DNA from 2 places in the Mesorhizobium sp. M0152 genome. Region 1 is predicted to be linked to the other one. Evidence: riboswitches for the same ligand, from Rfam matches in the RefSeq annotation. Region 1 holds a riboswitch; the other holds the start of a gene.
What was found. Region 1 has a riboswitch for cobalamin ahead of NKJ26_RS23935 (CbtB domain-containing protein). Riboswitches for the same ligand answer to the same signal wherever they lie in the genome.
Positions count from the first base shown of each region.

Region 2: it holds a riboswitch for cobalamin, as region 1 does, so the genes downstream of both, NKJ26_RS24785 (aromatic ring-hydroxylating oxygenase subunit alpha) here and NKJ26_RS23935 (CbtB domain-containing protein) in region 1, are expected to answer to the same signal.

Region 1 is NZ_JAMYTH010000028.1:11,103-26,814, forward strand. It holds gene cobD (threonine-phosphate decarboxylase CobD) at 1-595, opposite strand, end outside; gene cbiB (adenosylcobinamide-phosphate synthase CbiB) at 594-1,562, shown strand; gene cobO (cob(I)yrinic acid a,c-diamide adenosyltransferase) at 1,897-2,511, opposite strand; gene cobU (bifunctional adenosylcobinamide kinase/adenosylcobinamide-phosphate guanylyltransferase) at 2,513-3,028, opposite strand; gene NKJ26_RS23930 (CbtA family protein) at 3,021-3,818, opposite strand; gene NKJ26_RS23935 (CbtB domain-containing protein) at 3,834-4,013, opposite strand; cobalamin riboswitch at 4,050-4,248, opposite strand; gene NKJ26_RS23940 (MFS transporter) at 4,442-5,641, opposite strand; gene NKJ26_RS23945 (heparan-alpha-glucosaminide N-acetyltransferase) at 5,857-6,855, shown strand; gene NKJ26_RS23950 (methyltransferase family protein) at 6,852-7,328, shown strand; gene NKJ26_RS23955 (MerR family transcriptional regulator) at 7,335-7,721, opposite strand; gene mgtE (magnesium transporter) at 7,865-9,283, opposite strand; tRNA gene NKJ26_RS23965 (tRNA-Leu) at 9,476-9,560, opposite strand; gene lipB (lipoyl(octanoyl) transferase LipB) at 9,743-10,486, shown strand; gene NKJ26_RS23975 (site-2 protease family protein) at 10,508-11,758, opposite strand; gene NKJ26_RS23980 (ABC transporter ATP-binding protein) at 12,132-12,824, opposite strand; gene NKJ26_RS23985 (lipoprotein-releasing ABC transporter permease subunit) at 12,821-14,107, opposite strand; gene proS (proline--tRNA ligase) at 14,104-15,432, opposite strand.
Region 2 is NZ_JAMYTH010000030.1:23,594-39,305, reverse strand. It holds gene NKJ26_RS24825 (glycosyltransferase family 87 protein) at 1-126, shown strand, start outside; partial or broken gene NKJ26_RS24820 (molybdopterin-binding protein) at 148-427, shown strand; gene NKJ26_RS24815 (nucleotidyltransferase family protein) at 517-1,992, opposite strand; gene NKJ26_RS24810 (glycosyltransferase family 2 protein) at 1,989-2,666, opposite strand; gene NKJ26_RS24805 (glycosyltransferase family 2 protein) at 2,668-3,420, opposite strand; gene NKJ26_RS24800 (serine kinase) at 3,417-4,460, opposite strand; gene NKJ26_RS24795 (PqqD family peptide modification chaperone) at 4,498-4,929, opposite strand; gene NKJ26_RS24790 (FAD-binding oxidoreductase) at 5,056-6,156, opposite strand; gene NKJ26_RS24785 (aromatic ring-hydroxylating oxygenase subunit alpha) at 6,258-7,505, opposite strand; cobalamin riboswitch at 7,616-7,818, opposite strand; gene NKJ26_RS24780 (DUF680 domain-containing protein) at 8,309-8,509, shown strand; gene NKJ26_RS24775 (DUF680 domain-containing protein) at 8,577-8,783, shown strand; gene NKJ26_RS24770 (DUF680 domain-containing protein) at 8,853-9,062, shown strand; gene NKJ26_RS24765 (DUF680 domain-containing protein) at 9,125-9,361, shown strand; gene NKJ26_RS24760 (ABC transporter ATP-binding protein) at 9,438-10,550, opposite strand; gene bglA (beta-galactosidase BglA) at 10,581-12,245, opposite strand; gene NKJ26_RS24750 (carbohydrate ABC transporter permease) at 12,250-13,404, opposite strand; gene NKJ26_RS24745 (carbohydrate ABC transporter permease) at 13,406-14,419, opposite strand; gene NKJ26_RS24740 (ABC transporter substrate-binding protein) at 14,631-15,712, opposite strand, start outside.

The DNA of each region.
Region 1 (15,712 bases):
AGCGCAGCACGACGATGCCGCCCTGGCCGACATCGCCGGCAAGGCTGTGCTGGCGCGGACCGACATCCATGAACGCCTCGTCGACGACCAGCAGCCCGCCCTTGGCGCGCATTGCAGCGGCCAGCGCCAGCAGCCGGTCGCGCTCGATGACGCGCCCATCCGGGTTGTTGGGATTGACGATGACGGCAAGATCGGCTTGCGCCAGCGCCGCGAAGTCGCCGATCTCGGTCACTGCGTGCCCGGCGATCGCTGCTGCCCGCGCATGTTCGGCATAGGTCGGCCCCAGCACGAAGGCCTTGCCGGGCCTTACCAGCGATGCCACGCGCGGCAACAGGATCTGCGTGCCCGGTGCCGCCGCGACGTTGGCTGGCGAAGGCGCGCCATAGGTGCCGGCCGCGATCTCTGTCAGTTCACTCGCCCGCGTGGTTTCCGGCAGCCGCGACAGGGTGGTGGCGGGCAAATCGAAAAGCGGATAGGAGTGCGGATTGATACCGGTCGAGAGGTCGACGAAAGGCTGGGGGGCATCGGGGAACATCGCCCTTGCCCGGCCGAGACTTCCACCATGGTCCACCGCCGCCCCATCAAGAAGCTTCATGTCAGTCCTGATCGCTTTCCTGTCATTGGCCTTTGAATTCGTCCTGGGCTACCCGGACTGGCTGTTTCGCGCCATCGGTCATCCGGTGACGTGGTTCGGCAGGCTGATATCCTTTCTCGACCGCCGGCTCAACCGCGCCACCGATTCCGACGCGCTGCGTCGCCAACGGGGTGTCCAGACGCTGCTGGTTATCGTGCTGGTGCCGGCGGCGATTGGCCTCTGCGTGCAGATCCTGCTCTGGTTCATTCCCCTGGGATTCATCTTTGCCGCTCTTCTTGCAACCTCGCTTCTGTCGCAGAAGAGCCTCCACGAACATGTCGAGGCCGTCGCCGACGCGCTCGAGACCGGTGGCCTCGCCATGGGCCGCGTTGCCGTCTCGCGGATCGTGGGGCGCGATCCCGAAACGCTCGACAGGGCCGGCGTCTGCCGCGCGGCGATCGAGAGCCTTGCCGAGAATTTTTCCGACGGCATCGTCGCCCCCGCCTTCTGGATCGGCGTCGGCGGACTGGCCGGCGGCGCCGCCTACAAGGCGGCCAACACCGCCGATTCGATGATCGGCCACCGTACCCCGCGCCACGAGGCCTTCGGCCGGGCGGCGGCGCGCTTCGACGACCTGGTCAACCTGCCGGCGTCGCGGCTGACGGCCCTGCTGATCGTGCTGGCCGCTTTCCTGGTCAAGGGCGCAGATCCCCGCAATGCCTGGAACGCAGTGCGGCGCGACGCCAGGAAACACCGCTCGCCCAATGCCGGCTGGCCGGAAGCCGCGATGGCCGGCGCGCTCGGTCTCGCACTCGCCGGGCCGCGCAGCTATGGCGGCGTGCTTGTCGAGGACGTCTTCATGGGCGAAGGCGGCCGGCGCGAGGCCGACAGCGCCGACATAAGACGGGCGCTGAAACTCTATCGGACGGCGGATTATTTGTTGATTGCGCTGTTCGGCGTGGTTTCGGCGATCGCCATTCTGGCATGATCTCACCCCCTCGTGAGTTCTCTCACGAAGGGGAGGAAGGGAGCCGGGCTGCAACAGGTTCGCGCCTTTCCTCTCCCCCGTCGATCGGGGGAGAGGTGGCTCGGCGAAGCCGAGACGCAGTGGGGGTCGACGAGCTCGGCAGTCGCGTTTCTCGCACCCGCCGGGTTGCCCCTGCCTGTCTGCGGACCGCGCGTTCGATAACCGCCTTCCCCCAATCCGTCGCTGCTTCGCAGCGCCACCTTTCCCCCCCTCCGGAGGGAAAGGAAATGAGCCCCCTGGGAGCGTTTGGCGACCAGACTTGAATGCTCATCCACAAAAAAGGGGACAACAGCTCTCAAAACTCAATCCCTTGCTGTGCCTTCACGCCCGCCGAGAAATGATGCTTGGTCACGCCCATCTCGGTAACGAGATCGGCGGCTTCGACCAGCGCCGGCTTGGCGTTGCGGCCAGTCACGACGACATGTAGCCCCTCGCGACGGCCCCTGAGCGCGCTAACCACCTTGTCGAGATCGAGATAATCGTAGCGCAGCGCGATATTCAGCTCATCCAGCACCAGCAGGCTGATCGACGGATCGGCCATCAGCTCGAGCACCTTGCTCCACGCGGCTTCGGCCGCGGCTATGTCGCGCTTCAAGTCCTGCGTCTCCCAGGTGAAACCCTCGCCCATCGCGTGCCAGACGACGCGGTCGCCGAAGGCGGCGAAGGCGTCCTTCTCACCCGTATGCCATTTGCCCTTGATGAACTGGACGACGCCGACGCGCTTGCCATAGCCGAGCATTCTGAGCGCCAGGCCAAAGGCGGCTGTCGTCTTGCCTTTGCCCGGACCGGTATTGACGATGAGCAGCCCCTTCTCGATCGTCTTGGCCGCCACCTCGGCATCCTGCACCGCCTTGCGCTTGGCCATCTTGGCGCGGTGGCGTTCTTCGTCCTTTTCGTCGATATCGGTCATCTCATTTCACCTTGAGCGGCAGCCCCGCTACCATCAGCAGCACCGTATCGGCGACTGCGGCAACCTGCTGGTTGAGCCGGCCTGCCGCATCGCGAAAGCGGCGCGCCAGTGCGTTGTCCGGCACGATGCCTTGGCCGACCTCGTTTGAAACCACGAACCATGGCCCGCGCGGCCGCGACAGCACATCAGCCAGCCGCCGGCATTCCAGCTCGAGGTCATGTTCGGCCAGCATATGGTTGGTCAGCCACAGCGTCAGGCAGTCGACCAGCACCGGCTGATTATCAGGCAATGCCGCCAGTGCGCCTGCGAGATCGAGCGGCGCATCGATCGTCGCCCAGCATTCGCCGCGCCGCGAGCGGTGCAGCGCGATGCGTTCGCGCATCTCGTCATCATAGGCTTGCGCGGTGGCGATATAGGCCCATGGCGAGGGCAGCGCCGTCATGAGCGTTTCGGCATGCGCGCTCTTGCCGGAGCGCGCACCGCCGATAATGAAGGTCAGCTTGCCGCGATCAGGCAAAGCTGTCGCGCAGGCTGGTCGCGGTGCCGGTAAAGCGGCCGCGCACCACGCCGACGACGGCGCCGAGCACCACCCAGAACACCAGATTGGTCACCGTCACCGCCACCACAAACTGGTGGTGCAACCCCTCTGGGATCGCCGTGTCGTAGCTGTCGGGCTGCGGCGCGCCGACGATATGCGGCGCCACCATCAAGGCCACGGCGAGGATCGCCAGCGGCAGCGACTTGCGGAAGGCGATCAGGCCAAGGCCGGTCGCGGTGGCCGCCACCGTTGCCCACCACCAGATCTGGCGTTGGGTGAGGTCGGCGGCCGGAATGGCCGGCAGTTCCGGCGGCAGGCCTAGGCCCGGCGCCAGCGTGAACACGGCAAAGCCGGCCAGGCCCCAGAACACGCCCCGGCGCCAATTGCCGATGCCGCCGGCGAATTCGGAAACCGCGACCAGGATCAGCGCGAAGCCGATGCCGGTGACGATATTGGCAAGCACGCTGAAGGCGAAACGTTCGAAACCGTCGGCCGGCGCCCAGCCTTCGTCTTCCGCGACCGGAGCAGCAGATTCCGCAGGCGCGGCCGTGCTCATTGCATTTCCCGCCGGGGCGGCGGAGCCCATGGCGTTGGTGTCCGTTGCAGCCGGCGCGGCATCGTCGTGGTGATGACCGCCGCCAGCCTGTTCGTAGACTTCCGCCTTCAGGATCAGCGGCACGGTGGCATAGGCCTGCATGCAGGCGAGAACGACGCCGGCCACGAGCCCTGCGATCGCCGCGATGAACACGACGTTGCGAAACAGGTTCATGATGTCAAATCCCTATCAGTGGCAGGGAAACGCCATCGAATGACGATAATCGTGGGCGGCATTGTGGACCGCATCGATATGCGAGAAGCCGACGAAGCCCATCACGAAAAGGCCGAGGAATCCAGCGAGAGCGAGCTGCATCAAGCGGGACTGCGAGGAAACGGAGGCGCCGAGCGAGACGGAAGCGGTATTCATGTCATGTCCTTTCGCCCTCCACCCGAGGGCATAGAAGTCAGTTTCCTGTCGCCGGCAGGTCTCCTGGCTCGCGGATCAACGCCCTTCCCCACCTTCCCGAAGAAAAAATCTTCAGTGGCATATGGAGAGGACTACCGCACACAGTTGCGGGGGCAGCCACGGCGTTGGGCGACAAGTCAGCCCGCACCGCATTCCCTCTTGGCTCCAAAATGGAACCGACGACATCGGCGACTATAGGCAGAATCGCCGCCTCCGGCAAACCAAATTCCGCCGGCAACTATTGCGAATGCGGCGTGCCGGCCGGGGATCGCCGACGGCGCTCAATGCGCCACAAAGCGGGCGTGCTGATGCCCGAAGAATATGAATTGCACCGCTTCCACAACTGGGTGCGCGAGCGCCACGCAGGGCTTTCACCCCAGCCCTGATCCTCACAGCGACTTCGGCAGATACCGCCAGGTCACGAAGCCGCAAACCGCGGCCAGCAGGCCGAGCGTGACGAACACCGAGCCCAGCCCGAAGAACGCCAGCACCACTGAATAGACCAGCGGCGGCGTCAGCTCGGAAAAATCGAGATAGGTGCGGTAGACCGCAGCCATCTGCGACCGCTCGTAGGACCGCACCGAGCGCATGAAGGCGGTCGAGCCCAGCGCGTCGAGCGCGATGGTGAACAACGCGCCGCAGAGCAGGAAAGCGCCGGTGAGCAGCGGTGCGCTCTCGCCGACCGCGCCTGCCGCCAACAACATGGCCGACATCGCGAAATAGGCAAAAGTCATGGTCCGCCGACCGCCGAAGCGCTTGCCCGCTCTGCCCCAGAAGATAGCCATGAACAAGAGCGCGTTACCGGCCGAAACCAGCAGGCCGCCGGCCAGCTTGCCCTCGCCGGTGATGACCATGAACAGCGGCCCATAGACAAAGAACGTCGTCCAGAAGCAGGAACGGCCGAAGGCGATCAGCCAGGCGAGCCTCAATCTGGGTTGCGCGACGAAGCGGCCGATATTGGCGAGCGGATTGACCGGGCGCGTCTTGCCCGGGCGGATCGACGGGTTGTCGCCCAGCCGATAGGTCCAGAACAGCGCCAGCAGGGCCGTCGCGAATACCGCCACCGCGCCATGCGCGGCATAGATGCCGAAGCGTGTGTAAAGAAAAATGCCAAGCGTCGGCCCGCCCGTCCAGGCGAACATCGACCACGCCATGCGCAGCGATTCCGCCTGCATGAAGTCGGTCTTGCGGATGTGGTCCATGATGTAGAGGTTGAGCGTGATCGACAGCGCGCTGGCGCCCATGACGCGGCAAAGCATGCCGGCCAATTGTCCGGCAAGCGTATGGGTAACGAAGAACAGCGAGCCGATGGCGAGCAGGCAGGCGCCGGCGGTATAGACCCAGCGCCGGGCAAAGCGGCGGATCAGCATCGGCATGAACAATGTCACCGACAGCCCAAGCAGCGCCACGACAGTGTAGAGGATCGAGACGATCTGCTCGTTGTGGAGGATTTCGTAGGCCTGGATCGGGATGACGCTCGACACCGTGGCGCGGGCAAAGGATTCGACGGCGTAGAGCGAGGCGAAGGTGCGCGCATCCGCAGCCTTGAGAGCGGGAAGCCAGATCGGATGACGCACATGGGTGGACATTGCTTCCTCAAAGCAGAATCACCGACCAAATCTGGCGTGGCGATTGCCATCCCAATAAGAGGAAACCGACGCGCGGCCGGCAAAAGCGAAGTCGGCCAAAGGCTTCCCGGCGCTGGCCTAAAGCAGCGCCTGACGCGGTGGCGACGCGCCCGGCCTTCTTCTGTCCGGTGCAACCGTGATAATCCTCCAGCGGGGCTGAATCAGATCGCGAGACCATGAGTATCCAAACGCCGACCGCACCCGTTCCGGAGCAATCAAAGCGCATCGCCGCCATCGATATCTTGCGCGGCATCGCGCTCCTCGCCATGGCGAGCTATCATTTCACCTGGGACCTGGAGTTCTTCGGCTACACCGATCCCGGCCTCACCGCCTTCGGCTGGTGGAAGCTCTACGCGCGCTGCATCGCCTCGACCTTCCTGTTCCTGGTCGGCGTCAGCCTGTATCTCGCCCATGGCAGAAAGATCCGCTGGAACGGCTTCTGGCGGCGGTTCGCCATGGTCGCCGGCGCCGCGATCGCCATCTCGGTCGTCACCCGCATCGCCACGCCTGACGGCTTCATCTTTTTCGGCATATTGCACGAGATCGCGCTCGCCAGCCTGCTCGGCCTGGCGTTCCTGCGCCTGCCGGCCCTGCTGACGCTTGCCGCTGCCGCACTGGTCGTCGCGGCGCCCGTCTATCTGCGTTTCGAGGCTTTGGACCACCCCTTCCTGTGGTGGATCGGTCTTTCCACAATCAATCCGCGCTCCAACGACTACGTGCCGCTGTTCCCATGGTTCGGCGCCGTGCTTGCGGGCATCGCGGTGGCGAAGTTCGCCTCCACCTCGGGCCTGCGGGCGCGCCTGGCGGGCCTTGCGCCCGGCCGCTGGGCCAATCCCCTGGTCTTCATCGGCCGGCACAGCCTGGCCTTCTACCTGATCCACCAGCCGCTGCTGATCGGCAGCGTCTGGCTGTTCTCGCAAGTCATGCCGGCCAAGGTCGAAACCCCGCAGGTGAACTTCCTGAAAACCTGCCAGATATCGTGCGAGCAGTCGCGCGACAGCAAGTTCTGTTCGAGCTACTGTGGCTGTATGCTGGATACGCTGGAAGGCGAGGCCACGCTTGATCGGCTCTACAACAACGACCAGACCGCGCAGTGGCGGCAGCATCTCAGCGATCTTGCCAGCACCTGTACGGCGCAGACCGACGACAAGATGACGGAGGGAGGGCCACAATGACCGACAGCCAGCCGAAGCCGGGAGTGATACCGTGGCCGCCGCTGATCTATATCGCCGCAATCGCCATCAGCATTGTCCTCGGCATGCTCTATCCCCTGCCATGGATCGGCGATCTCCTGGGCGACATCCTGTTCGCCGCCGGCTGGGTGGCGCTGCTGGCCGTCGCGGCACTCTGGTTCACCGCCATCCGCACCATGGTCCGGGCCAGGACGACGCTCAATCCCAACGCCGTACCCGATCACCTCGTCACGACGGGCCCCTTCGGCATCACCCGCAATCCGATGTACCTCGCCAACACGCTGCTGTTGATCGGCGTCGGCTTTGTCTCGGGGATAGCCTGGTTCCTTCCGCTTGCCTTCGTCGCCGCCTTCGCCACGCAGAAGGTCGCCATCGAGCGCGAGGAAAAGGTGCTGGCGGCGAAGTTCGGCAAGAGATACCGGGATTACGCCAAAAGAGTGCGACGCTGGATTTGAGCAGCGTCAGGTGTTGACGCCGAGTTCCACCAACCGCTCGACGCAGGATTCTTCCGCCTGGTCGAGCTCGGCCAACGTCTCCTCGAGGTCGCGGCGCTTTTGCCTGAGATCCTCGCGCTTTTCCTCTATGCGCTTGATCATCAGCTTGAGCTGGCCGACCTCGCCCGGCGGCTCCTTGTACATCTGGATGATTTCGCGGATCTCGTTGATCGAGAAGCCGAGCCGCTTTCCCCGCATGATCTGGCGGATGAGGTGGCGGTCGGACGGGCGAAACAGCCGGGTTCGGCCACGCCGCACCGGCTGCACCAGTCCCTCGTCCTCGTAGAAGCGCAGCGTCCGCGTCGACACGTCGAATTCGCGGGTCAGTTCGGTGATCGAATAATATTCCCGCATTGTGACCCCATAGCCGAGTTCGACGCGATTGCCGGCCAAGCAGCCCTACCCGTTCCCGGGTCGGACCATCTGGCCGGAATCGGCCAATGATCCCTGTTCCATGAACCTCGCATGGCATTTACGTAAAAGTCAATTGAGGCCGTTCACCTGACGCCGAACCACCAGCTTGCAAGGCCGAGGAAAGCAAAAAAGCCGACGACATCGGTAACCGTGGTGACGAAGACCGCCGAGGCGACCGCGGGGTCGACCTTGAAGCGGTCGAGCAGCAGCGGGATCAGGATTCCGGCCAGTGCCGCGACGAACATGTTGATGATCATCGCCGCCGCGATGATGCCGCCCAGATTGGGATCGCGGAACCAGGCCGCCGCGACGATGCCGATCAGGATGGCGAAGACGATGCCGTTGATGAAGCCGACGCCCATCTCGCGGCGGATGATGCGGCCGGCATTGTAGATGTCGAGATCCCTGGTCGCCAGCGCCCGCACGGTGACGGTCATGGTCTGCGAGCCGGCATTGCCGCCCATGCCGGCCACGATCGGCATCAGCACGGCGAGCGCCACGATATGTTCGATCGTGCGGTCGAACAGGCCGATCACCGACGCCGCCAGGAATGCGGTCAGGAGATTGATCAGCAGCCAGGGAACGCGCGAACGCGAGGTCGAGAAGATGCTGTCGGAAAGCTCTTCGTCGCCGACGCCGCCCATGCGCAGCAGATCTTCTTCGGCTTCCTGCTGGATGACGTCGACGACGTCGTCGATGGTCAGCACCCCGACCAGGCGCTCGTTCTCGTCGACGACGGCGGCCGACAGGAGATCGTATTGTTCGAATTCCCGCGCGGCCTCTTCCTGGTCCATGGTGGCCGGAATGGCGTGGCGCGTTTCGTGCATGACCTCCCCGACCTTGACCGCGCGCCTGGCGCGCAGGATCTGGTCGAGATCGATGGCGCCGAGCAGCTTGAAGCTGGGGTCGATGACGAAGATCTGGCTGAAGCGATCGGGGAGGTTCTTGTCCTCGCGCATGTAGTCTATGGTCTGGCCGATCGTCCAGAACGCAGGCACCGCGACGAATTCCGTCTGCATGCGCCGCCCGGCGGTCTCTTCGGGATAGTCGAGCGAACGGCGCAGCCTGATCCGCTCGGTGAACGGCAGCTGCGACAGGATCTCGTCCTGGTCTTCCTTTTCAAGGTCTTCGAGGATGTAGACGGCGTCGTCGGAATCGAGCTCCTGCACCGCCTGCGCGATCTGAGCGTTGGGCAGGTGATCGACGATCTCCATGCGGATCGCCTCGTCGACCTCGGTCAGCGCGGAAAAGTCGAAATCGGAGCCGAGCAGTTCGACCAGGGCGCGGCGCTGTTCGGGATGCAGCGCCTCGATCAGGTCGCCGAGCTCCGACTGGTGCAGGTCGTCGACCTCGCGCTTGAGCGCGGGCGTGTCGCGGTCGGCGATCGCAGCGCCGATCTCAGCAAGGAAAGACGAACGAACGGCACCGTCCTCGCCGTAGATGTCGGCGTGGTGCTCGTCGGCCGCCTTGGCGGAGGTCGTCTGCTTGTCCTGGCCTTCCACCAGCGCCTCCCGCAACAAGAATCCCGGAAAAGGTGCCTGTCAGGTCTAGACCATGATCCCCGAAAGTGGAAACCGGTTTTGGAAAAATCCAATGCTCAGAAAGGAAACTGGCGTAACGTGCGGGAATATCAAACGAAATGCGCCCTGCCCCGAGGGCAGAGGCTGGCACGAATCAGGTTCTGGGAGAGAAAATGGTGCGGTCGAGAAGACTCGAACTTCCACGGGTTGCCCCACAGCGACCTCAACGCTGCGCGTCTACCAATTCCGCCACGACCGCACGTGGTAGGAGCCGGAACCGACCGGCTCGCGGCGTGTAGCAAATCGTTTCCGGCGAAACAAGTGCGCGCGCAGCAATAATATCCGGTGTCCGGCATAACGTTGCAAAGGATTGGAATATAGGGCCGGAACTGGACGTTTGCGCCGCTTGACGCCATATGGAAAGCAACAAAGAGATACGCCATGCCAGAACGCAGCCAGATTGCCACGTCGTTCCTGCCCTTGCCCGGTTCGGCGCCGGTCGAGTGGCGCATCGAGCCCGGCCTGACTGCCTATCCCGACGCGCTCGCCGTCATGGAGGCACGCGCCGAGGCGATCCGAAGCGGCGCCGCCGGCGAAATGGTCTGGCTGGTCGAACATCCGCCGCTCTACACGGCGGGCACAAGCGCCCGCGTCGAGGATCTGATCGACGCCGGCCGCTTCCCGGTCTTCGCGGCCGGACGCGGCGGCGAATACACCTATCATGGGCCGGGCCAGCGGGTCGCCTATGTCATGCTCGACCTGAAGCGGCGTCGCGAGGATGTGCGCGCCTTCGTTGCCGCGCTCGAACAGTGGATCATCGGCACGCTCGCCGCGTTCAACGTGCGCGGCGAGCGCCGCGAGGACCGCGTCGGCGTCTGGGTGGTGCGGCCCGATCGCCCTGCCCTGCCGGACGGCTCGCCGGCCGAGGACAAGATCGCCGCCATCGGCATCAGGCTCAGGCGCTGGGTGAGCTTTCACGGCATCGCCATCAATGTCGAACCCGATCTCGACCATTTCGGTGGCATCGTGCCCTGCGGCGTGCAGGACCACGGTGTCACCAGCCTTGTCGATCTCGGCCTTCCCGTAACCATGGCCGATCTTGATCTTTCCCTGAAATCCGCCTTCGAGGACGTGTTCGGTCCCGCCACGGCCTTGCCTGTCGAAGCAGCCCGCAAGGCCGGTTGAACGTCCCGCCCGAAGCCCGGTTCAGATCAGTTGCGCGGACGCCCACAGAACGCCGCAGCCATGGATGATGAACACCGCCAGCAAGCCACCGGCGATGGCAAAACGGTCGGCCGTGCGGATCGGCTCCAGCTCGTGGCGCGGCTTTACCCCGCTGCCCATGGTAAGCAGGCTGAGGATCGAAAAGATCGCCCCCGCCGCCAGCAGAAACCCGGAGGAGAAACCGGCCTGCAGGCCAAGTGCCAGGAAGGCCGAGAGCAGGAAGAACGAGGCCAGCGCCAGCGCGACAGGTCCCGGGCAGATCTGGCGCAGCACCTGGCCGCCGTCGAATTTCCATACCGGCACCAGATTGGCGATGTTGAATAGGGCCACGCAACCCGCCAGCGCCGCCAGCAGCGCTGAGACGACCTTGTGTCCCTCCGCGCCTGCAAGCACACTGGCGGCGATGACGATGGGCACCAGGAAGGCGGAAAAGCCAGCGCCCATCAGCGCCACGAAAGCCACTTCGAAACGGCTGTTGTAGGGCCGGCCGCCAATGGCGATGCCGCCGAGCAGCGGAATGAAGATCATGCGCGCCTTGCGGTGGCCCATCAGCCGGAATGCCGCCATGTGGCCAAGCTCATGCAGGGCCACCGCCGACGTCAGGATCGCGGAAAGCGCCAACCCACTGAGGTGAAGGCCGAAGAACGGCCACAGGATCAATGCAGACAATACCGCGAAGCCGAGCTGGCTCAGCGGATGCTCGAACCAGCCGCCCTTGCGGTACTGCCCCGTTCTCGCCCAATGCTGCAGCTTGCCAAGTTCGCGGCGCATGGCGAAGTAACGGAACACCAGGAAAGCGATGCCGCGGTAGCGATCTGTCCGGCCGAGCATCACCCGCGTACCGCTGCCTTCAGGAACCAGTTCGACGGTTTCGCGATAGTCCGCCCAGAACGAGGCGTCGAGCGCGGTATCCTCGATGACACGCATCGAGAAGCGGCTGCCCTCGACGACGTCCTCAAGCCGCGACGTGCGCTCGATCGGCTTGCCGTCGCGGCCTTCCCAGGACAGCAGGATGCGGGCCATTCCCTCCCCATCCAGCGCTTCGGCCGAAAGGATCTCGCCGGACCAGCCGGCGTCGCTCCCGAGCGGCCACAGTGCCTGCCAGAGGCGCTGCCGGTCCATTGCCACCACGCGGCTGAGCCTGACCGTGCGCAAACCAAGCGGCACGCTCATCAAGAGAAAGATCAGCCCGAGATTGCTGGCCACGAGGATGGCGGTGAGGATGGGCGACATCTGGACGTTGCTCTATGCCTTCAGGGGTACCCTAAGGCCGCGATGGCAAGAAAGGCTTAACGGGGAAGCGGGCTTTGCCCCCCGGGAAGCGCAGCGGCGAAGCCGCCAAATCACATGGCTCCGATCCAGATGGCCATGGAAATGAGAAAGGTGCTCATGCAGACAAGCGAGACGACATCCTGAACCAGATCGGTCATAACTCTCTCCTGTTGTTTGTATGTTCGTATTTTGTTCTATTTTTGTGCTAATGTCAATGGCCAAATTCCGGCCGCGGCCGGAATCCTCGGGCGATCAGATCGGCAGGGTTAAGGAAGGGTTGATGGCCGGCGCGACGAATGTCGGGGCAGCCCGCCAGACATATCTGGACTGGAGGTCAGCCCGAACCGAGCGGCACCACCTTGCCGTCGGCAAGCGTTATGCGCCGGTCCATGCGCGATGCCAGCTGGTGATTATGGGTGGCGATCAGCGCCGCGAGGCCCGATTGCCGCACCAGCGCCTCCAGCGCCTCGAACACGTAGGAGGCGGTGACCGGGTCGAGATTGCCGGTCGGCTCGTCGGCCAGCAGCACCAGCGGTGCGTTGGCGACCGCACGGGCGATTGCCACCCGCTGCTGTTCGCCGCCGGAAAGTTCCGACGGCCGGTGCGAGGCGCGCTTGCCGATCTGCATGTAGTCGAGCAGTTGGGCCGCGCGTTCGGCCGCCTCCTTGCGCGGCAGCCCCTTGATGAGCTGCGGCATCATGATGTTTTCCAGCGCCGTAAACTCGGGCAGCAGGTGATGGAACTGGTAGACGAAACCGACGTCGTTGCGGCGGATCGAGGTGCGCTCGTCGTCGGAGAGCCGCCCGCAGGCGCGGCCCGACAGGATCACGTCGCCGGCGTCGGGGCGTTCCAGCAGGCCGGCCGTGTGCAGCAGCGTCGACTTGCCGGTGCCGGACGGCGCAACCAGCGCCACCATCTCGCCGCGCTTCAGCGAGAAATCGGCGCCGTTGAGAATGGTGAGCTTGCGCGGCCCCTGCACATAGTGCCGCTCGACGCTCTTCAGCTCGATAATGGCCTCGGCCATCACTCGTACCTCAAGGCTTCGACAGGATCGAGGCGGGCCGCCCGCCATGCCGGAAACACCGTTGCCAGGAAGGACAGGCCGAGCGCCATGATGACGACATAGGTGGTTTCGCGCGGATCCATCTTCGCCGGCAGCTGGCTGAGGAAATAAAGCTCGGGATTGAACAGCACCTTGCCGGTCATCCAGGAGAAGAACTCGCGGATCGATTCGATGTTGAGGCAGATGACGATGCCGAGCAGGACGCCGGCGATGGTGCCGGTGACGCCGATCGCGGCCCCCGTCATCAGGAAGATACGCAGGATGGCGCCGCGCGTGGCGCCCATGGTGCGCAGGATGGCGATGTCGTGCCCCTTGTCCTTCACCAGCATGACCAGGCCGGAAATGATGTTCAGCGCCGCCACCAGCACGATCAGCGTCAGGATCATGAACATGACGTTGCGCTCGACCTGAAGGGCGGAAAAGAAGGTCTCGTTGCGCTGTCGCCAGTCGACCAAGTCGATGGGCCGCTGCGCCGCCTCCTCCACCTTCGGTTTCAGCGCGTCGACATCGTCGGGATTGTCGACATAAATCTCGATCGTCTGCGCCCTTCCGTCCATGTTGAAATAAAGCTGCGCCTCCGAGAACGGCATGTAGACGATGGAACTGTCATATTCCGACATGCCGACTTCGAAGATCGCCGCGATCTTGTAGCCCTTCATGCGCGGCGTGGTGCCGAGCGGCGTCACGTCGCCGTCGGGCGAGATCAAGGTGATGGTGTCGCCAAGCGCCAGGCCGAGATTCTCGGCCATGCGCTTGCCGATGGCAACGCCCTCGCCGGTATCGAAATCGGCGATCGTGCCTTGCTTGATGTTGCTGGCCACGATGGCGATCTTGCCGAGGTCCTCGCCGCGTATGCCGCGCACCAGCGCACCGCTGCCGCCGCCGACATTGCCTTGCGCCAGCACCTGGCCATCGATCAGCGGCAGGGCGTATTTGACGCCGGGCACGCCGTTGATGCGGCCGGCGACCTGGGCGTAATCCTCGAGCGGCGAATCGAGCGGCTGCACGATCAGATGGCCGTTGACGCCAAGGATGCGCGTCAAAAGCTCGGCGCGGAATCCGTTCATCACCGCCATGACCACAATCAGCGTCGCGACCCCCAGCATGATGCCGAGGAACGAGATCGAGGCGATCACCGAGATCACCGTCTCCTTGCGCCGCGAGCGCAGGTAGCGCCACGCAACCGTGCGCTCGAAGATGGAAAAGGGTCCGGCGCCCGCCGATCTTGCCGCCACCGCCTCGTTCATGCCGCGGTACCAAAGCGCTTTTTCGCGTCCGCGAGCGGCAGCGTCTCGCGCTCGCCGGTCCTGCGATTCTTGATCTCGATCTCACCGGCGGCCACGCCGCGCGGCCCGACGATCACTTGCCAGGGCAGGCCGATCAGGTCGGCGGTGGCGAACTTGCCGCCCGGGCGCTGGTCGGTGTCGTCGTAGAGCACATCCTTGCCGGCTGCCGCGAAGGCGGCCTGGAGTTCGTCGCAGACGCGGTCGCAGTCGGCGTCGCCCACCTTCATGTTGATGAGCCCGATGTCGAACGGCGCCACGGCGTCCGGCCAGATGATGCCGTTTTCGTCATGGCTGGCTTCGATGATCGCCGCGACCAGCCTGGACGGTCCGATGCCGTAGGAGCCGCCGGAGGCGAAATGATCCTTGCCGTCGGGCCCGGTTACCTTGGCGCCCATCGGCTTGGAATATTTGTCGCCGAAATGGAAGATGTGGCCGACCTCGATGCCGCGCGCCGAGACCTTGTCGCTTTCGCCGATCGTTGCCCAGGCCGCCTCGTCATGCATCTCGTCGGTGGCGGCGTAGGGCGTCGTCCACGTCTTGACGATGCCGGCGATCTCGGCGTCGTTGGCGAAGTCGGTGCTGGCGCCGGGCACGTCGAGCGAGAGATAGTCGCGATGGCAGAAAACCTGGCTCTCGCCGGTATCGGCCAGGATGATGAATTCGTGGCTGAGATCGCCGCCGATCGGCCCGGTATCGGCCCGCATCGGGATCGCTTGCAGGCCCATGCGCGTAAACGTCCTGAGGTAGGAGACGAACATCCTGTTATAGGCCGCCCTGGCGCCCTCGAAGTCGAGATCGAAGGAATAGGCATCCTTCATCAGGAATTCGCGCGAACGCATGACGCCGAAGCGCGGCCGCACCTCGTCGCGGAACTTCCACTGGATGTGGTAGAGGTTGAGCGGCAAATCCTTGTAGGACTTCGCATAGGCGCGGAAGATCTCGGTGACCATCTCCTCGTTGGTCGGCCCATAGAGCATGTCGCGGTCCTGGCGGTCCTTGATGCGCAGCATCTCCTTGCCATAGTCGTTGTAGCGGCCGCTTTCGCGCCACAGGTCGGCCGACTGGATGGTCGGCATCAGGATTTCCAGCGCGCCGGCGCGGTTCTGCTCCTCGCGGATGATCTGGCAGACCTTGTCCAGCACCCGCTTGCCGAGCGGCAGCCAGGAAAAGCTGCCTTGCCCCTGCTGGCGGATCATGCCCGCGCGCAGCATCAGCCGGTGCGAGACGATCTCGGCCTCGCGCGGATTCTCTTTGAGGATGGGCAGGAAATAACGCGACAAACGCATGGACTGGTCCGTGGGTGAGGATGGCCGCACCAGAATCGGCGCGACGCAGGCTTGCTTGCCCCGGCTTCATAGCCATTTCATGACCGAATGGGAACCCGGCCACGCCGTCACACTCGAGCCTCCGCGCCGGATTCCGTCGGCCTTCCGTCCCGCCTCGCCACAAGTCCGGTGCACCGAACTTCTTTCGGCCCTGGCCTCGATCTTTCTGCCCAGGCCCTTTTTCGTCGAGGCCGAAAAGGCCCGGTCATCTCTACTGGGCGTTTCGGAAGCAAAGCCTGCC
Region 2 (15,712 bases), on a different contig from region 1:
AATGGTGCCGGGCTGGGGATTGGCGTGCTGGTGCCGTTGTCCCTGTCGGCATGGATGCTCGTCGGCATAAGTGCCCGCGAACGTGGGAACGTTGTTTCAGAGGCGCCGGGAAGCCACACACGCTAGTTGCAGCGAGGAATTACCGCAATGGTCCCCCGAGGCTTCTTTTCGGGACGGCGTCCGCCAACGGATAGCGATGCGCGCATCCCGCCCGGCCAACATCTCGAGCAGGGATTTCCGGTGCTGTCGGCGGGACCGACGCCACATCTGCCCACCGAGGATTGGACGTTCACGTTGAAGCACGGGCCGAGACCGGTCAGGAAATGGAACTGGGCCGAGTTCAACGCTTTGCCGCTGACCAGGATGACGCGCGACATCCATTGCGTGACCGCGTGGACCAAAGTTCGATACGGCATGGCAGGGCGTCTGAATGGAAACGGCTGGTTCGGGAGACGTGTCGCCGCCGCTTTTTTCACAATCGCGCGGCACGGGTCGGGATGCGGCGGCGCGGCGTTGTCAGCGCAGCGGTGAAAAGATCGCCGAGACCAACTGGAACGGCAGTGCGCCGTAGGCGGCGACGGTCGCCTCATCGTGCCATTGCCGGAATTGCCGGGAGGGTCTCGCCTCAAGAGTCAAGGCGTGCTTCTCGCCGTCAAGCGTCACCTTGCCGCGAAAGTGCAGCACCCGTTCTCCACCGGACCGGCTGATGGCCATGGCGCGCAGGCGCGCAAAATGGTGATCATCGGCGTTGATCTCCATTTCGATGCGGCGGCGGACCGGTGGAACGCTGATCCTGACCGTGATGTCCAGCATCATGTCTCCTGCCGTCGGCGGGCAGGGCATGGCTTGTGAGAACACCGATAGCGACGCTGCTTCGGCTGGCTCGTTGCGGGCTGGCCTGCCGCGCCAGGCCTTGGCTGGCGGATCCTGCCGCAGCCGGCCGCTCTTTCGCCGCAGCCGCAATTGCTTGGCAAGGCCACGCGACAGCCAGACCAGCCTGCCGAAATCGGTCCGTGGCTTGGCTTGCAGCACTCCCGACCAGCGCGAAAGGCCAGCGTGGTCGGCCATCTCGATGACCGTGACCAACATCGTCTCCGGCACTGGAACACCGATCTCAAGCGCCAGATAGGACAACGCCACCGCTGCCGCGACGGCTAGGCCGCGCCTGGCGACGACGTCAAGGAACACATCCCAGTCGACATCGCCGCCGCGCAGGGCCACCGCGCAGTCCACCAGCCAGTCGCTATGCGTGTGGGCGTCGAGCCCGCCATGCCCGATGGCCAGCGCGATGCGGTCGGCCGGCGACGGTACCAGCACGTCGACGCCGCTGAACTCGGCTGCAACCGCCCGCCGCCAGATCGCCAGGTCGTCTTCGTGGCTTTGCTGCGACCCGTCATAAGCGAGCTGGTGCAGGTCGATGTCGCCAAAATTGCTCTTGAAAAAATTCATCGAGCGTAGCGACGCCAGTCTTGTCCGCAGATATTGCGGGCTGACACCGGTGGCGATCTGCCACTCGCGGTCGCGCAGGACGTCGAAGGCCGTTTGCAGGTCCTGCGGGCGCACCAAGATGTCGATGTCGTGCGCCACCCGGCCACGCTGCGCCGCTGTGTCGAGGGCGATCCGGCTGGCGCCCTTGATCAGCATCACCATGCATCCGGCGTCCGCCATTGCCTTCAGCGCCGGTTCGGCTTCACGCATCGCCATGCGGGATCTGGTCCACAGCATCTTCTGCAGGCCGACGAGACGCGGGTAGGCGGTATGGCCGGCCAATTTCCTGCCGAACCTGTCGGAGACGGCAGCCAGCAGCCGGTGTTCCCGGAAGGAGACGAGATCGATATCGTTCGCGTCAAGCCAGAGCGTGGCGTAACTTGCGGCGGCGTCCTCATTGGCAAGCAGCGCCGCCTTGAGCAACTGGTCGAGTCCACCCGTCGGCCAGGACCAGCCATAGTCCGGAAAGCGGCGGCCGATGCGGCGAATTGGCTTGGCCTTCAACGGGTGCCTGCCTTGTTCTGCGCTCGCCGCTGCATGGCGAGCCTTGCTACCTGGAGGTAGCCGCGGTCGCGTGCCGGATCGCGTCCGTATGACAGGCTGCCTGGCCTTATGCGCCGCAAGGCCAGCACCTCATCCATCATGCCGAGAACGAAGCCTGCCTCCCTGGCGCGGGCGATCCAGTCGATCATCTCGCCACGGCCCCCTGGCGGATCGACCACGGGGCCGATGGCGTCGGCCACGTCACGGCGGATTACCATGGTCGTCCGCGCCCAGCCGGGCAAGGCGGCGGCCTCGGCCGCGTCGGGCCGATCGTCGCGGAAGGTCCGCCAGTGACAGAAAACCGCCGACGTTGCCGGAGCTTCTGCGAAATGCGCCAGCTGCCGCTCAATCTTGTTCGGCAGCCACAGATCGTCCGCATCGAGCGTGGCGATGAACGGCGTCGACAGGGCCGCGATGCCTCGGGTCGTGGCGCTGCCAGGTCCGGCGTTTTCTTGCCGCAGCAGGCGTATTGGCATACCGAGAGCATGGATCATCCCGGCGAGATCATCGGTCGAGCCGTCGTCGACGATGACGATGTCATCGGGCTTCACCGTTTGCGCCATCACCGAGGCCAGTGTCTCGGCAATGGTTGTGGCCGCGTTGAAAGCTGGAATGATGACGCCATAGCCAGGCATGTTACATAAAGCGCCAGTCTGCGAGTTCCTTGAAATCGAAGATACCCTCGACCCTGTGCAAGGAAGGATCGGCCTTGCGCCGTTTCATCGACTTGTGAATGGCACGCATGAATTCCCGCAGTGCCGTATCGGCTTGCTTGGTCATGTTTCCCGGATGACGTCTGTAGTAAAGCGCGACCGTATCGGGCATGACGAATTTGGGGCCGCTTTCGAAGACGCGCAGCAGAAAGTCGGTGTCCTCGGCCTGCTTGAACGCCTCGTCGAAGGCGCCGATGCGCTCGATCAGCTTGCGGCTGAAGATGCCCGCCGACAGGTGGATTCCCCGCACCGTCATGCAATGGCTGTCGGCGGCCGGTTGCAGCGTGTCGTCGTCGATGCCGTCGACCAGCATCATCCGCGAGTAGGTCAGATCGAGGCCGGGATCGCCGGCAAAACAGGCAAGGTCCGCCCTGAAGCGCCCGGCCGGCGAAATATCGTCCGAATCGAGGAAAGACACGAAGTCTGCGTGCCGCGGCAATTGCAGCAGACCGGCGTTGCGCGCCTTTGTCACTCCGCCATTGGTTTGCTGGACAAGACGGATGCAGGGAGCCTCCTCGATCAGCGACCGGATAACCGCGGCCGAGCCGTCGGTGGAACCGTCATCGACGACGATGATGTCGAGATCGGCTGCGTCGCGTTGCCTGAGCAGGGAGCGCAGCGCCGGGCCGACATGATCTTCACGATTGTAGACCGGCATGATCACGCTCAGTTTCATGCTGTGCCCCGCATCATGAAATCCGCGATCGTACCGGCTATCTCCTGCGGCTCTGTCCCCAGCGACAGCCGGTAGCACGGCAGAAGGCGCGTGAGGTCGCTGAAAAAGCGGAAGCCACTTTCGCGCTCGCCCGGCATCTGGGCGATACCGGACGGTGCCAGTGCAATCATGGCTTCCTTTCGCGACAGCGGTATGATCGAACTGGCCCTGCCTCCGCTGATATGTGGCACCACCAGAGCGGTGATGTCCAGATTTGACGGCATCGGCCGGGCCGCTATGTCGCCAATGTGGAACTGATGCTTGCCTTGCCAGTTGAGCGGGCCGTACGACGTCAGCCTCCGGTCCAGTCCCAGGCGACGAAAACCCTCCGGATCCTGTTTGAGCGTGGCGAACAGGGGATAGGCGGTCACTGCCGCAGCCATGCCGATCAGCACATAATCGTCGCCGACACTGTCGAGCCGGTTGAGCAGCCCGGCGACGACCGTTCCCGATTTTCCGGCCCCACCCGAGCCGGCAAGCAGGATGCCCTTGCCGTCGATGCCGAGCGTTCCTGCATGGGCGAGCCGCATGCCGCGGGCCGCATATTCCCAATGCAGAAAGGCCCGCAGCGGCGCACCCGGCTCCCAGGGTGGGAAGGCGTCGGCCGAGGCCATCAATTGCACGCCAACGCCATGTTGCGGATCGTAGAACTGCCAGAAATCCAGATCGTGAAAATAGTTGCCACGCAATCCTGCCTCGGCCAGCCGGCTGGCGAAAGCATGAGGAGTAAAAAACGCCCGGCCCCAACCTGCCGGTGCGGGGACGCCCTCTATTTGTGGATCGGCGACGAAAATGCTGCATTTGCCGGGTCCGGCAACCGGCGCCGGAACGAAAGCCTGTTCGACGGCGCTCGCCAGGACTCCCGCGCCCATACGCACCGTGATCTCCAGCCGGGGCAAATGAACCTTGCGAGTGACGTGATAGTCGCCGGCCGCGCTTTCCGCTGCCGCCAGCACGTGACGCGCATAGTCGGGCAGGGTTTTCAGCGTGATGCTAGACATGGTCGCCCGGCCCCCGTGGTCGCCTGATAACAGCCGTTCAGGTTGCCTGCTTGACCGCCGGCCAGCCGACGGGCTCTTCCACCTCGTGGATGGGGTCGACCAGGATCAGGTCGGCGAGGTCGTCATGGATCTCGACGTGGAGCGGGTCGCCGGCACGGGCCAAGTCGGCGAGCAAGGTCTCGGAAGGCATCTGCGCCGGTGCATCGGCGGCAGGTGCGAGCAAGCCGAACTCGAGGAGTTGCGCAACGAACCGGCCGATCTCGGAGGCGGTCACCTCTCCAACTCGGGTCGCCGCTCCGATCAACTGAACGGGCGGTACGCCGGATGACAGCGCCTCCCAGATCCTGCTGCCGGAATCGGAGAAACCAAAATACTTGCCATTCGAGAGGTCGAGCACCACGGCTTCGCCGTCGAAAGATTCAAAGACGATGTCGCTGCTCGCGACCGTGTAGACGTCGGAATGACCCATCGGTGTTGTCCCGCCCTGCAATTGCCACAGCCAACCCGCCGGCTGGTGCGACTGCTTCCCCTACAACGCCTGTAAACACCGGGTTCTTTCTTGGCAAGGCACGGGCTCGGTTCGGGTGCTCGCCGCTTACGCCTCGATTTCCAGCGCCGACAGCGGCTTCGAGCAGCACGCCAGGATGAAGCCATCGTCGACCTCGTGATCGAGGATGCCGCCATTGTGGCTCATCTCGACAGCGCCGGAGACTTTCTTCACCTTGCAGGTTCCGCACAGGCCGAATTCGCAGGCGGCGGGAATTCGCACGCCCGAGGCGCGCGCCGTCTGCAGCACGGTCTGGCCGGCGACGCAGTCCGCATCGACATCCGAAAGCGTGAACCGGATCGGCGTCACGGCCTCGACAGGGCCGGCAGTACCGTCTTCTGCCGGTGCTGTGAACGGTGCCGGGATTTCCTCCACCATCGGCGCGGCAAAGCTCTCCTGGTGATATTTCGTCATGTCGAAGCCGGCTGCCTCGAGCATGCCGCGTACCGCACGCATGAAGGGGTCGGGACCGCAGCAGAAGATTTCGCGCTCACGGAAATCGGGCGCCAGCAGCGGCAGCCGGATCGCGTCGATCCGGCCCATATGCCCGTACCAGCCCTCGCGGCTAGACCGCTCTTCGATCATGAAGCCGAGTGACAGGCCCGGCATATGCCCGCCGAGCAGTTCGAGCTCCTTGCGAAAGATGATCTCTTCCGCGCGCCGCGCGCAGTTGACGAAGCCGACGTCGGTCCATGGCGCGCAGTCGTTCAACCAGCGCAGCATCGACATCATCGGCGTTACGCCGGAGCCGGCCGAGATGAACAGATATTTGGCCGCCGGGTGGCTGTGCAGCGAAAAGTCTCCGGCCGGCCCATAGGCCTTGACGTGCGAACCGGGCCTCAAATGTTCGAACATCCAGCGTGTGCCGACGCTGCCGGCCTGCGCCTTTACCGTCACCGCGATCGAGAACGGCCGTGACGGTGAAGACGACAGCGTGTAGGTGCGCATCAGCGGCCCATCGGCGGTCGGCAGCTCCAACGTCACGAACTGGCCCGGCTTGTAGCGGAACCAGGTCTGGTTGTCGGAACGGAAGGTGAAGGTCTTCACGTCGGGCGCCTCGTCGCTGACGCCGATCACTTCCAGCACCTGCAGCCGGTCGTTCCAGGGTGCCATCTGGTCGAGATGACGATAGAGGCCAAGGTCCGTCATCGCATTCATCCTCTTGTCCCCTGTGTTCCGTGCATCGCTTGATCCCAAGACGCTGCGTTTTTGCAGCCAAGCGTGTCCGCTTGGCTACAAAAAAAATTGCTCTAGGCGACGCTACGCAGGGCCGGCCTGCCATCGCCGGCCAGGCGCGGGCCGATGAACGACGAATACCATTCGACGAACTGGATGACGCCACCTTCGTGCAGTTCCGAATAGGGACCGGGCTCGTAGGCCGGCGACAGAATGCCGAAGGCGTTTTCCTCGACGATGCGGCGGTCCTGGTCGTTGGTCTCCGTCCAGACATGGGTGAGTTCGGCGAGATCGTAGTCGACGCCTTCGACCGCATCCTTGTGCACCAGCCATTTCGTCGTCACGGCGGTTTCCGTGGCACTGATCGGCAGCACGCGGAAGGTGACGGCGTGGTCGCCGAGGATGTGGTTCCAGGTTGTCGGATAGTGGTAGAGCAGCAAGGAACCGATCCGATCGGTGGCAACGCTGTCTGACAGGTTCTTCTTGACCGCGCGCTTGCCCGTCATCGTGTAGCTGACGGCATCGCGCAGCAGCGGCGCGCGGGTGGCGCGGTATTGCCCGGCCGGATCGATGCGGAACTTGCTCGGCAGGCCGGCCGCCTCGCATTTCGCCCAGTGCGCCAGCATTTCCGGGTCGCTGTCGGCGCCTTGCACGCCGGTCACCGTAGGCGCTTCCGGAAACGTCTTGCAGAGTTCGGGATGGTTGCCGGCGCAGTGGTAGCACTCGCGGTTGTTTTCCCAGACCAGCTTCCAGTTGCCTTTCTCGACGATCGTACTCTCGAAGGCGACTTTTGCTTCGCTGAGCCGGTGCGGCTTGAGATAAGGCTCTATCATCGCCCGCATCGGCGCGAAATCCGCCGGCTCCTTGGCCAGGCAGATGAAGATGTAGCCGGCCACGCTCTCGCAGGCGACCGGCTTCAGGCCGAACTGGCTCTTGTCGAAACCGTCGGCCATCTGGCGGGCGAAAAGCAGGCGCCCATCCAACTCGTAGGTCCACTGATGATAGGGGCAGACCAGCTTGGCGGCCGTGCCTTTGTCGGAGTTGCAGACGCGGCTGCCGCGATGGCGACAGGAATTGTGGAAGGCGTTGATCTTGCCTTGCTGGTCGCGGACAAGGACGACCGGGTAGTCGCCGATCTGCGCGGTGATATAGCTGCCCGGCTTCGGCAGTTCGCAGTCATGGCCGATGAACAGCCAGTCGCGATACCAGATCAGCTCCATGTCGAGCTTGAAGAAATCGGGGTCGGTGTAGAAGGGCTGCTCGAGCGAGAAACCGCCTCTGCGGTTCTCCAGCAGCCTCAGCATGTCGTTGCGCACATCCATGTCCTGTCCTCGCGTTAAGGACTGACTATGGTGGTGATGGAGGAAGGATTGGACGCAGGCCAGGGCGAGCCGGCATGCATCATCCGCCTCTTGACCGCCCACCGCGATCAGTCGAGTCTAGAATCTCGGCTGGTTTCCGGGCTCTGGAGTTGTCCTTGCGGACGATCGCGACACCTTCCCAGGCTTGCACCCAGTGGTCTCCCGTTGCGATTTGAACTCCACCACCGTTGCGGGGGCAGCGCCGGATTCTGACCGGCTTCCCAATTCTCTGCCCCGTCGTCACGAAGCGGCACCTGAGATGGCGCGATCTAATCACGACACGCGTCGTGGCGTCGGCATGAAAACGACATCGCATCCATGCGGCGCGACACGCATAAGCGATAGTTCGATCGAGGATCGGGGCTCTTGAAATCGTCTCATCGCCGCCCCGCCGGGGGTCGGGTTTCGATCTTTGGCAGAAGCAAAAAGGGCTAACGGTTTCGAAAAGTGACTATTAGCAGCGCCTAAAATCGAACCGAACGGTTCGTTTCTGTTGACGGTGCGTGCAGGACAGTGTGAACACTCGGCCTCCGACACAGTTGGTGATGGGAGTGGAGCTTTCATCTAATCATCTGATATTTAACGGGAAAAATCGCAAGTAGAAGGTTTTGGCCCAGTTTCAAGAGGTGGATTCATGGTCCAGTCGGAACAACTTCGTGATTGGCAATGACCAGATGACTTTCCCACATCGGGGCTGTCCGAACGACGCGATTTCCTCCCAAGACACGCCGCTAGACGGACGGGAAAATACTGGAGTACCTAAAATGAAAAAAATTGTCCTCACTGCCGCCGCCCTTCTGGCCATTTCCGGCAGCGCCTTCGCCATTGGTAGCGACCACTATGGTTCGAACGCCCCGGCAGCCACTGCTGTCGACAGCTCGTACACCGCTTCGGTCAAGAAGTCGGAACCGGCTGCTCAGACGCCTGCTCAGGGCAGCGACCGCAACCTCTTCGGCAACAACTAACAACCGATTGCCAGCAGGTGGCCGGCTCGCCCGCCGCCCTGGTGAAACCAAATTCAGGAGACTTGAAATGAAGACGATCATTCTTGCTGCCGCCGCCGTTCTGGCCATCTCCGGCAGCGCCTTCGCCGATGGCGGCAACTATGGCTCGAACGGCGCCAACCAGCCCGCGGTTACTTCGACCGACAGCTCGTATACGGCTTCGACCCAGAAGTCGGCTCCGGCTGAAAAGCAGCCCGTCCAGGGCGCCGATCGTAACCTCTTCGGCAATAACTAACAGCCAATTCCCCGTGGACGGCGGGCTTCCCCCCCGCCCCGGTGGAACTTGAAATTCAGGAGACTTGAAATGAAGAAGATCATCCTCGCTACCGCCGCCGTCCTGGCTATCTCCGGTAGCGCTTTCGCCGGCAGCGACAATTTTGGCTCCAATGGCGCCAACCAGCCTGCCACAACCGCTGTCGACAGCTCGTATACGGCTTCGACCGGCAAGTCGGAGCCGGCCACGCAGGCGCCTGTAACCCAGGGCAGCGACCGCAACCTGTTCGGCAACAACTAACATCTGACCGCAAGGCGGCGGCTTGCCGCCGCCTTGGATTAGCGAATACGGAGTATCAAAAAATGAAAAAGATTGTTCTCACTGCCGCCGCTCTTCTGATTGCCGCCGGCAGCGCCTATGCCCGCAACGACAACGTTGGCGGCACCGACATCAACAAGCAGGCGACCGTCAACGTCGACACCTCGCACACGGGCTCGATCCGCAAGAGCGAGTCGCCCGTCTACAAGCTGCTCAATTCGGCGGGCGACGTACCGAAGTCCGCCCCTCAGGGCAGCGACCGGAATCTCTTCGGCCGCTAACAGCCGAAGCTGATTTCCAAAAAAAAGCGGCGGGCCTGGGCTCGCCGCTTTTTCGTTATCGGGACGTGGTTCCGTCTCAGGCCGCTTTCGCTTCCGCTTCATGAAGCGCGAAGGACCGCCCCTCGGTGTCGAATATATGCAGGTCCTCGCCATTGGCGCTCAGCCGCAATGTCGAGCCGCGCTTGACCTCGACATTGCCAGGCAGCTTGGTCACCAAGGGCAGATCGGCGCGGCCGATATCGATGTAAACGAGCTGAACCTCGCCGAGCTGTTCGACATAGTCGACCGTCCCTTCGAACAGATAATCGCCACCGCTGGCGATGATCAGATCCTCCGGCCGTACGCCGAAGCTTACCGCCGTCCCCTTTGCCGAAGCAGGCGTCGAGATCGGCACGGTTGCCTTGCGACCGCCGACATGGCTGACGATTGTCGCGTTTCCGGTCCTTTCGATGGTCGCCGGCAGGATGTTCATGGCCGGTGAGCCGATGAACTGGGCGACAAAAAGATTGCCTGGCTTCTTGTACAGATCCATCGGCGTGCCGACCTGTTCGATATGGCCGTCCTTGAGCACCACGATGCGGTCGGCCAGCGTCATCGCCTCGACCTGGTCGTGTGTGACGTAGATCATCGTCGTGTTGGGCATCGATTCCTTGAGCTTGGCGATCTCGATACGCGTGGCGACGCGCAGTGCCGCATCGAGGTTCGACAGCGGCTCGTCGAACAGGAATACTTTCGGATTGCGCACGATGGCGCGGCCAATGGCAACGCGCTGGCGCTGGCCGCCCGACATCGCCTTGGGCAGGCGGTCGAGATATTTGGTCAGCTGCAGGATTTCCGCCGCCTGGCGCACGCGCCGGTCGATCTCGGCCTTGCTCTCCTTGCCGATCTTCATCGAGAACGCCATGTTGTCGTAGACGGTCATGTGCGGGTAGAGCGCATAGGACTGGAACACCATGGCAATGCCCCGCTTCGAAGGCGGCACGTCGTTCACCACCTCGCCGTCGATCCTGAGTTCGCCGGAGGTGATCTCCTCGAGCCCGGCGATCGAGCGCAGCAATGTCGACTTGCCGCAGCCCGACGGGCCGACGAAGACGATGAACTCGCCAGATTTGATATCGAGGTCGATGCCGTGGAGAATGTTGAGATTGCCGTAGGACTTCTTCACTTGTCTTAGCGTGACATCGGCCATGATTTCCCTCCGAGTGATTTCCTCAAAAATTCAGTCGATACGCCCGAACCAGGCGCCGTAGCCGCCGAGGCGGACGGAACCGCCGCCGGACTGTCCCGGGAATCCATGCCCGGACAAAGGTTGCAGCGATCGGCCGCCAAGGTCAACCTCGGCCGGCCTCGCGCCAAGGTTGAAGACGCAGACGACCTGTTCATTGCCCGCCTGGCGGGTGAAGGCAACTGTATCGCCCTCGCTTTCGAAGAAGGTGATATCGCCCTTGGCCAGCGCTGGATGGGCGCGCCGGAAGGTCAGGAAGCGCCGGTAATGTTCCAGCAGCGACGCTTCATCGCCCTGCTGGACATTGACCGCTTGCGACAGATGCTTGGCAGGCACCGGTAGCCAGGGCTTTGCCGAGGAGAAGCCGCCATTCGTGGCGCTGCCATCCCACACCATCGGCGTGCGGCAGCCGTCGCGGCCCTTGAATTCCGGCCAGAAGCGGATGCCATAGGGGTCCTGCAGATCCTCGAAGCGAAGGTCGGCTTCGCCGAGCCCGAGTTCTTCGCCCTGATAGATGCAGACCGAGCCGCGCAGCGACATCAGCAGCGCCGAGATGACCTTGAGATAGGCGGCCGGGTCGGCCTCGTTAGCGGCCCAGCGCGAAGCCGGGCGCATCACGTCATGGTTGGAAAAGGCCCAGCAAGACCAGCCGTCGCTGGCCGCCTTGCCGAACGCCTCCAGCACCGAGCGGACCTTGGCCGCGCTGATCTTTTCCGGCGCCAGGAAGTCGAAGGCATAGCACATGTGGACCCGCTTGCCGCCGGCGGTGTAGGCGGCCACCACGTCCAGCCCGCGTTGCGAATCGCCGACCTCGCCGACCGCCGCCGTCGCCGGATACTCGTCGAGCAGGGCGCGAAACCGTTCGAGGAAGCCGAGGTTTTCCGGACGGCTCTTGTCGTAGATGTGGTCCTGGTAATTGTAGGGATTGACCGCGGGTGCGGTCTGGTCGTTGCGTTCCTCGGGCGGCAGCGGCGGGTTGTTTTCCAACCCCTGGCTGTGGAAGTAGAAATTGATGGTGTCGAGCCGGAAGCCATCGACGCCGCGCTCCAGCCAGAAGCGGGTGACGTCGAGCAGCGCGTCCTGGACCTCGCGGTTGTGGAAGTTGAGGTCCGGCTGCTCGGCAAGGAAATTGTGCAGATAATATTGCTGGCGGCTGGTGTCCCATTGCCACGCCGATCCGCCGAAGATCGACAGCCAGTTGTTGGGCGGCGTACCGTCCGGCCGGGCGTCCGCCCAGACATACCAGTCGGCTTTCGGATTGGTGCGGTTCGACCGGCTTTCCTTGAACCACGGATGAATGTCGGCGGTGTGCGACAGCACCTCGTCGATCATCACCTTGAGGCCCAGCCTGTGCGCTTCCGCCGTCAGCGCATCGAAGTCGGCAAGCGTGCCGAACATCGGATCGACATCGCAATAGTCCGAGACGTCGTAGCCGAAATCCTTCATCGGCGACTTGAAGAACGGCGAAATCCAGATGGCGTCCGCGCCGAGCGCGGCGATGTAGGGCAATCGCCCGATAATGCCCTTGAGGTCGCCGATGCCATCGCCGTTCGAATCCTGATAGCTGCGCGGGTAGATTTGGTAGATCACCGCACCTCGCCACCAGTCGCGGTCGACGGCGAGATCGGGCTTCGAACTGGCCTTCAAAGCGGATTGCATTGTCTCAGCCTCCTTTCACCGAGCCGGCAAGCAGCCCGCGAACGAAATAGCGCTGCAGCGAGAAGAACACGAGCAGCGGCACGATGATGGTCACGAAGGCCGATGTCGTCAGGATCTCCCAATCGCCGCCGCGTGAGCCAAGCAACGCATTGAGCTTGGCGGTCAGTACGATCTGGTCTGCTTCCGTACCCAGGAAAACCATCGCCACCAGCAGATCGTTCCATACCCACAGGAACTGGAAGATGGCGAAGGAGGCCAGCACCGGGAACGACAGCGGCAGCACGATCTTGACGAAGATCTCGAAATCGCTGGCGCCATCAATGCGCGCCGATTCCATGATCTCTCGCGGCAGCCCGGCAATGTAGCTTCTGAGCAGGTAGATGGCGAAGGGCAGGCCGAAACCGGTATGCGCCAGCCATATGCCGAGATAGGTTTTCGACGGCATGCCGAAGAAGGCGCCGACGCCGTTGTAGAGTTTCAATAGCGGGATCAGCGACATCTGCAATGGCACCACCAGCAGGCCGATGATGACCGCAATCAGCAGCGCGCGGCCGGGAAAGCGCATCCAGGCCAGCGCATAGGCGGCAAAGGCCGCGATCAGGATCGGGATGACCGTCGCCGGTATGGTGACGGTCAGCGAATTCATGAACGAGCGGCCGATGCCTTCGGAAAACAGCACCGTGCGGTAGTTGTCGGTGGTGAATTTCGGTGGTGCCGACGAGGCATAGTAGACACGCTGGCCGCGATCGCCTTCGAATGCCTTGGGCGATTGCATGACGAAGCTGCCGTCGGCATTGAGCTGCAGGGTCACGCCGTCGCCGAGATCGGCTGACGTGCCGGCGGAATACTGCGTTGGCGCCGCCGACTTGACGCCGAAGGCGCTGATGTCGCGCTTGGCCCCATCGCCGAAGATATTGCCCTCGAGGACGAACTTGCCGTCCTTCTCGACCTGCGCCGAGGCAGCGGGCAGGCGGCCGGCTTCCGTCTGGGTGGAACTGGCGAACGAGTTCCACCAGCCCGAGGCGATGATCTGGTTCTTGTCGCGCAGCGAGGAGACCAGGATGCCGAGTGTCGGGATGGTCCAGATCGTAACGAAGACCAGCACCGCGATGTGGACGCCGAAGCGGCTGGCAAAGGAATTTCCGGTCGCGACGGCCATCTCAGTGTCCCCCCGTCTCTTTATTGGCCTGGCGGATATTCCAGACCATGATCGGAATGACCGCGATCATGATGATGATGGCGATGGTGGCGCCGCGGCCGAAATCGCCGCCGCCGCGGAACATCCAGTCGAACATCAGATTGGCCAGCACCTGACTGTTCCATTGGCCGTTGGTCATGGTCAGCACGATGTCGAACACTTTCAGCACCAGAATGGTGATCGTGGTCCAGACGACGGCGATGGTGCCCCAGATCTGCGGCACCATGATCTTCCAGAAGATCTGGAACGGGTTGGCGCCGTCGATGACGGCGGCTTCCAGCGTTTCCTCAGGAATGCCGCGAAGCGCCGAGGACAGGATGACCATGGCAAAGCCGGTCTGGATCCAGATCAGGATCACCATCAGGAAGAAATTGTTCCAGAACGGCAGCGATATCCAGACCTGCGGCTGGCCGCCGAAATGCTGGATGACGGCATTGAGGATGCCGATCTGCGTCTGGCCTTCGCCGCGGTACTCGTAAATGAATTTCCAGATGACGCTGGCGCCGACGAAGGAGATGGCCAGCGGCAGGAAGATCAGGCTCTTGGCGATCGTGCCCCACCAGATCTTGTCGGTGAGCACGGCAATGATCAGGCCGAGGAACGTGCAGGCGGCAGGCACCACCGCCAGCCAGAGCACATTGTTGAGGATCGAATTGCGGAACTCGCGGTCGCCGAAGGCCCACTGATAGTTGGCCAGGCCGACGAAGCTGACGCCGCCGCGATCGAGGAAGGACAGCCGCAACGTCTCGACCACCGGGTAGATCAGGTAGATGGTCAGGATGATCATCGCCGGGCCGACGAACAGCCAGGGCCGGATCAGGCCTTGCCGGCGCAGATTGTCGACGGCGGCAGCACCAGAGACGCCGCGCGAGGGAAAGGTGATGTCGAGCAGTTTGTTGGCGCCCCAGAAATAGGCGACACAGCCGCCGACGCCGACGATGATGACAAATATGGCCGAGAAAATCTGAGCCGCCATGGGTCCCTCTCCCTGCGCATGACCGGCCAGGCCGAACAATCCTGGCGATGGATGATGCGCCGATTCAGTTAGTCGGAACGATCGAACGCAAAGCCGGTCCGGCGTCGCTGCCGGTCGGATCCGGGCCGGCAAGGCCCGGATCCAGTATGAGGATCAGGAAGTTCTGAAGTGCGGCCGAGGCCAGCTGCCAGACGTTTTACTACCCGAGCTTTTACTTGATGGCGTCCCAGCTCTTCTGGATGTCGGTGGCGACGTCCTGCGCGGACTTGCCGCCGACCAGGTCGATCATGCCGGTCCAGAAGGAGCCGGCGCCGATCTTGCCTGGCATCAAGTCGGAACCATCGAAGCGGAAGGTCGAGGCATTGGCCAGGATTTCGCCCTGCTTCCTCAGCGCATCGCTGGCATAGGCCTCTTTGTTGACCGTCTTGAGCGGCGTCACGAAGCCGCCTTCAGCCATCCAGATCTCGTGCGCAAGCGGCATCTTCAGGAATTCGATGAACGCGCGAGCACTCTTGCTATCTTTCGTTATCATGGCGAGCGTGCCGGCGCCGAGCACCGGCGTGCCGAGGTCAGGCTTGGACGCGTAGGGCGGGAAATAGAAGAAATCCGCGTCCTGGCCGATCTTGGTTCCTTCCGGGAAGAAGGTCGGGATGAACGAGGCCTGGTGGTGCAGGTAGCATTTCGGCGGCACCGAGAAGAGGCCCTTCGGGCTATCGCGGAAATCGGTCGCCGCCACCGCCTTGGCGCCGCCATCGACCATCTTGTCGTCGGTCGCGATCTTGCCGAAAATGTCGATGGCGTTGACCACCGCCGGATCGTTGAACGGTATCTCGTTCTTCACCCATTTGTCGTAGACTTCCGGCGACTGCGTGCGCAGCATCAGGTCTTCGACCCAGTCGGTTGCCGGCCAGCCGGTGGCGCCGCCCGAACCAAGCCCGATGCACCATGGCGTGCCGCCATCGGCAATGATCTTCTTCTCGAGGTCGGCGAGTTCTTCCTGCGTCTTCGGCACCTTGTAGCCGGCTTCCTCGAAATTATCCGGCGAGTACCAGACCAGCGACTTTACGTCGGCCTTGTAGGGGAAGGCGAAGAAGCCCGGCTTGCCGTCCTTGTCCTTGAAGGTGCCGAGGTCGACCCATGACTGGCCGGCGCCGTAATTGTCCTTGATCCATTTGGCGGTATCGTCGCCGAGTGGTGTCAAAAGACCCTTCGATGCCAGATCCTGGATCAGGCCGGGCTGCGGCAGCACGGCGATGTTGGGCGGACTGCCGGCTTGCGTGTCGATAACGATCT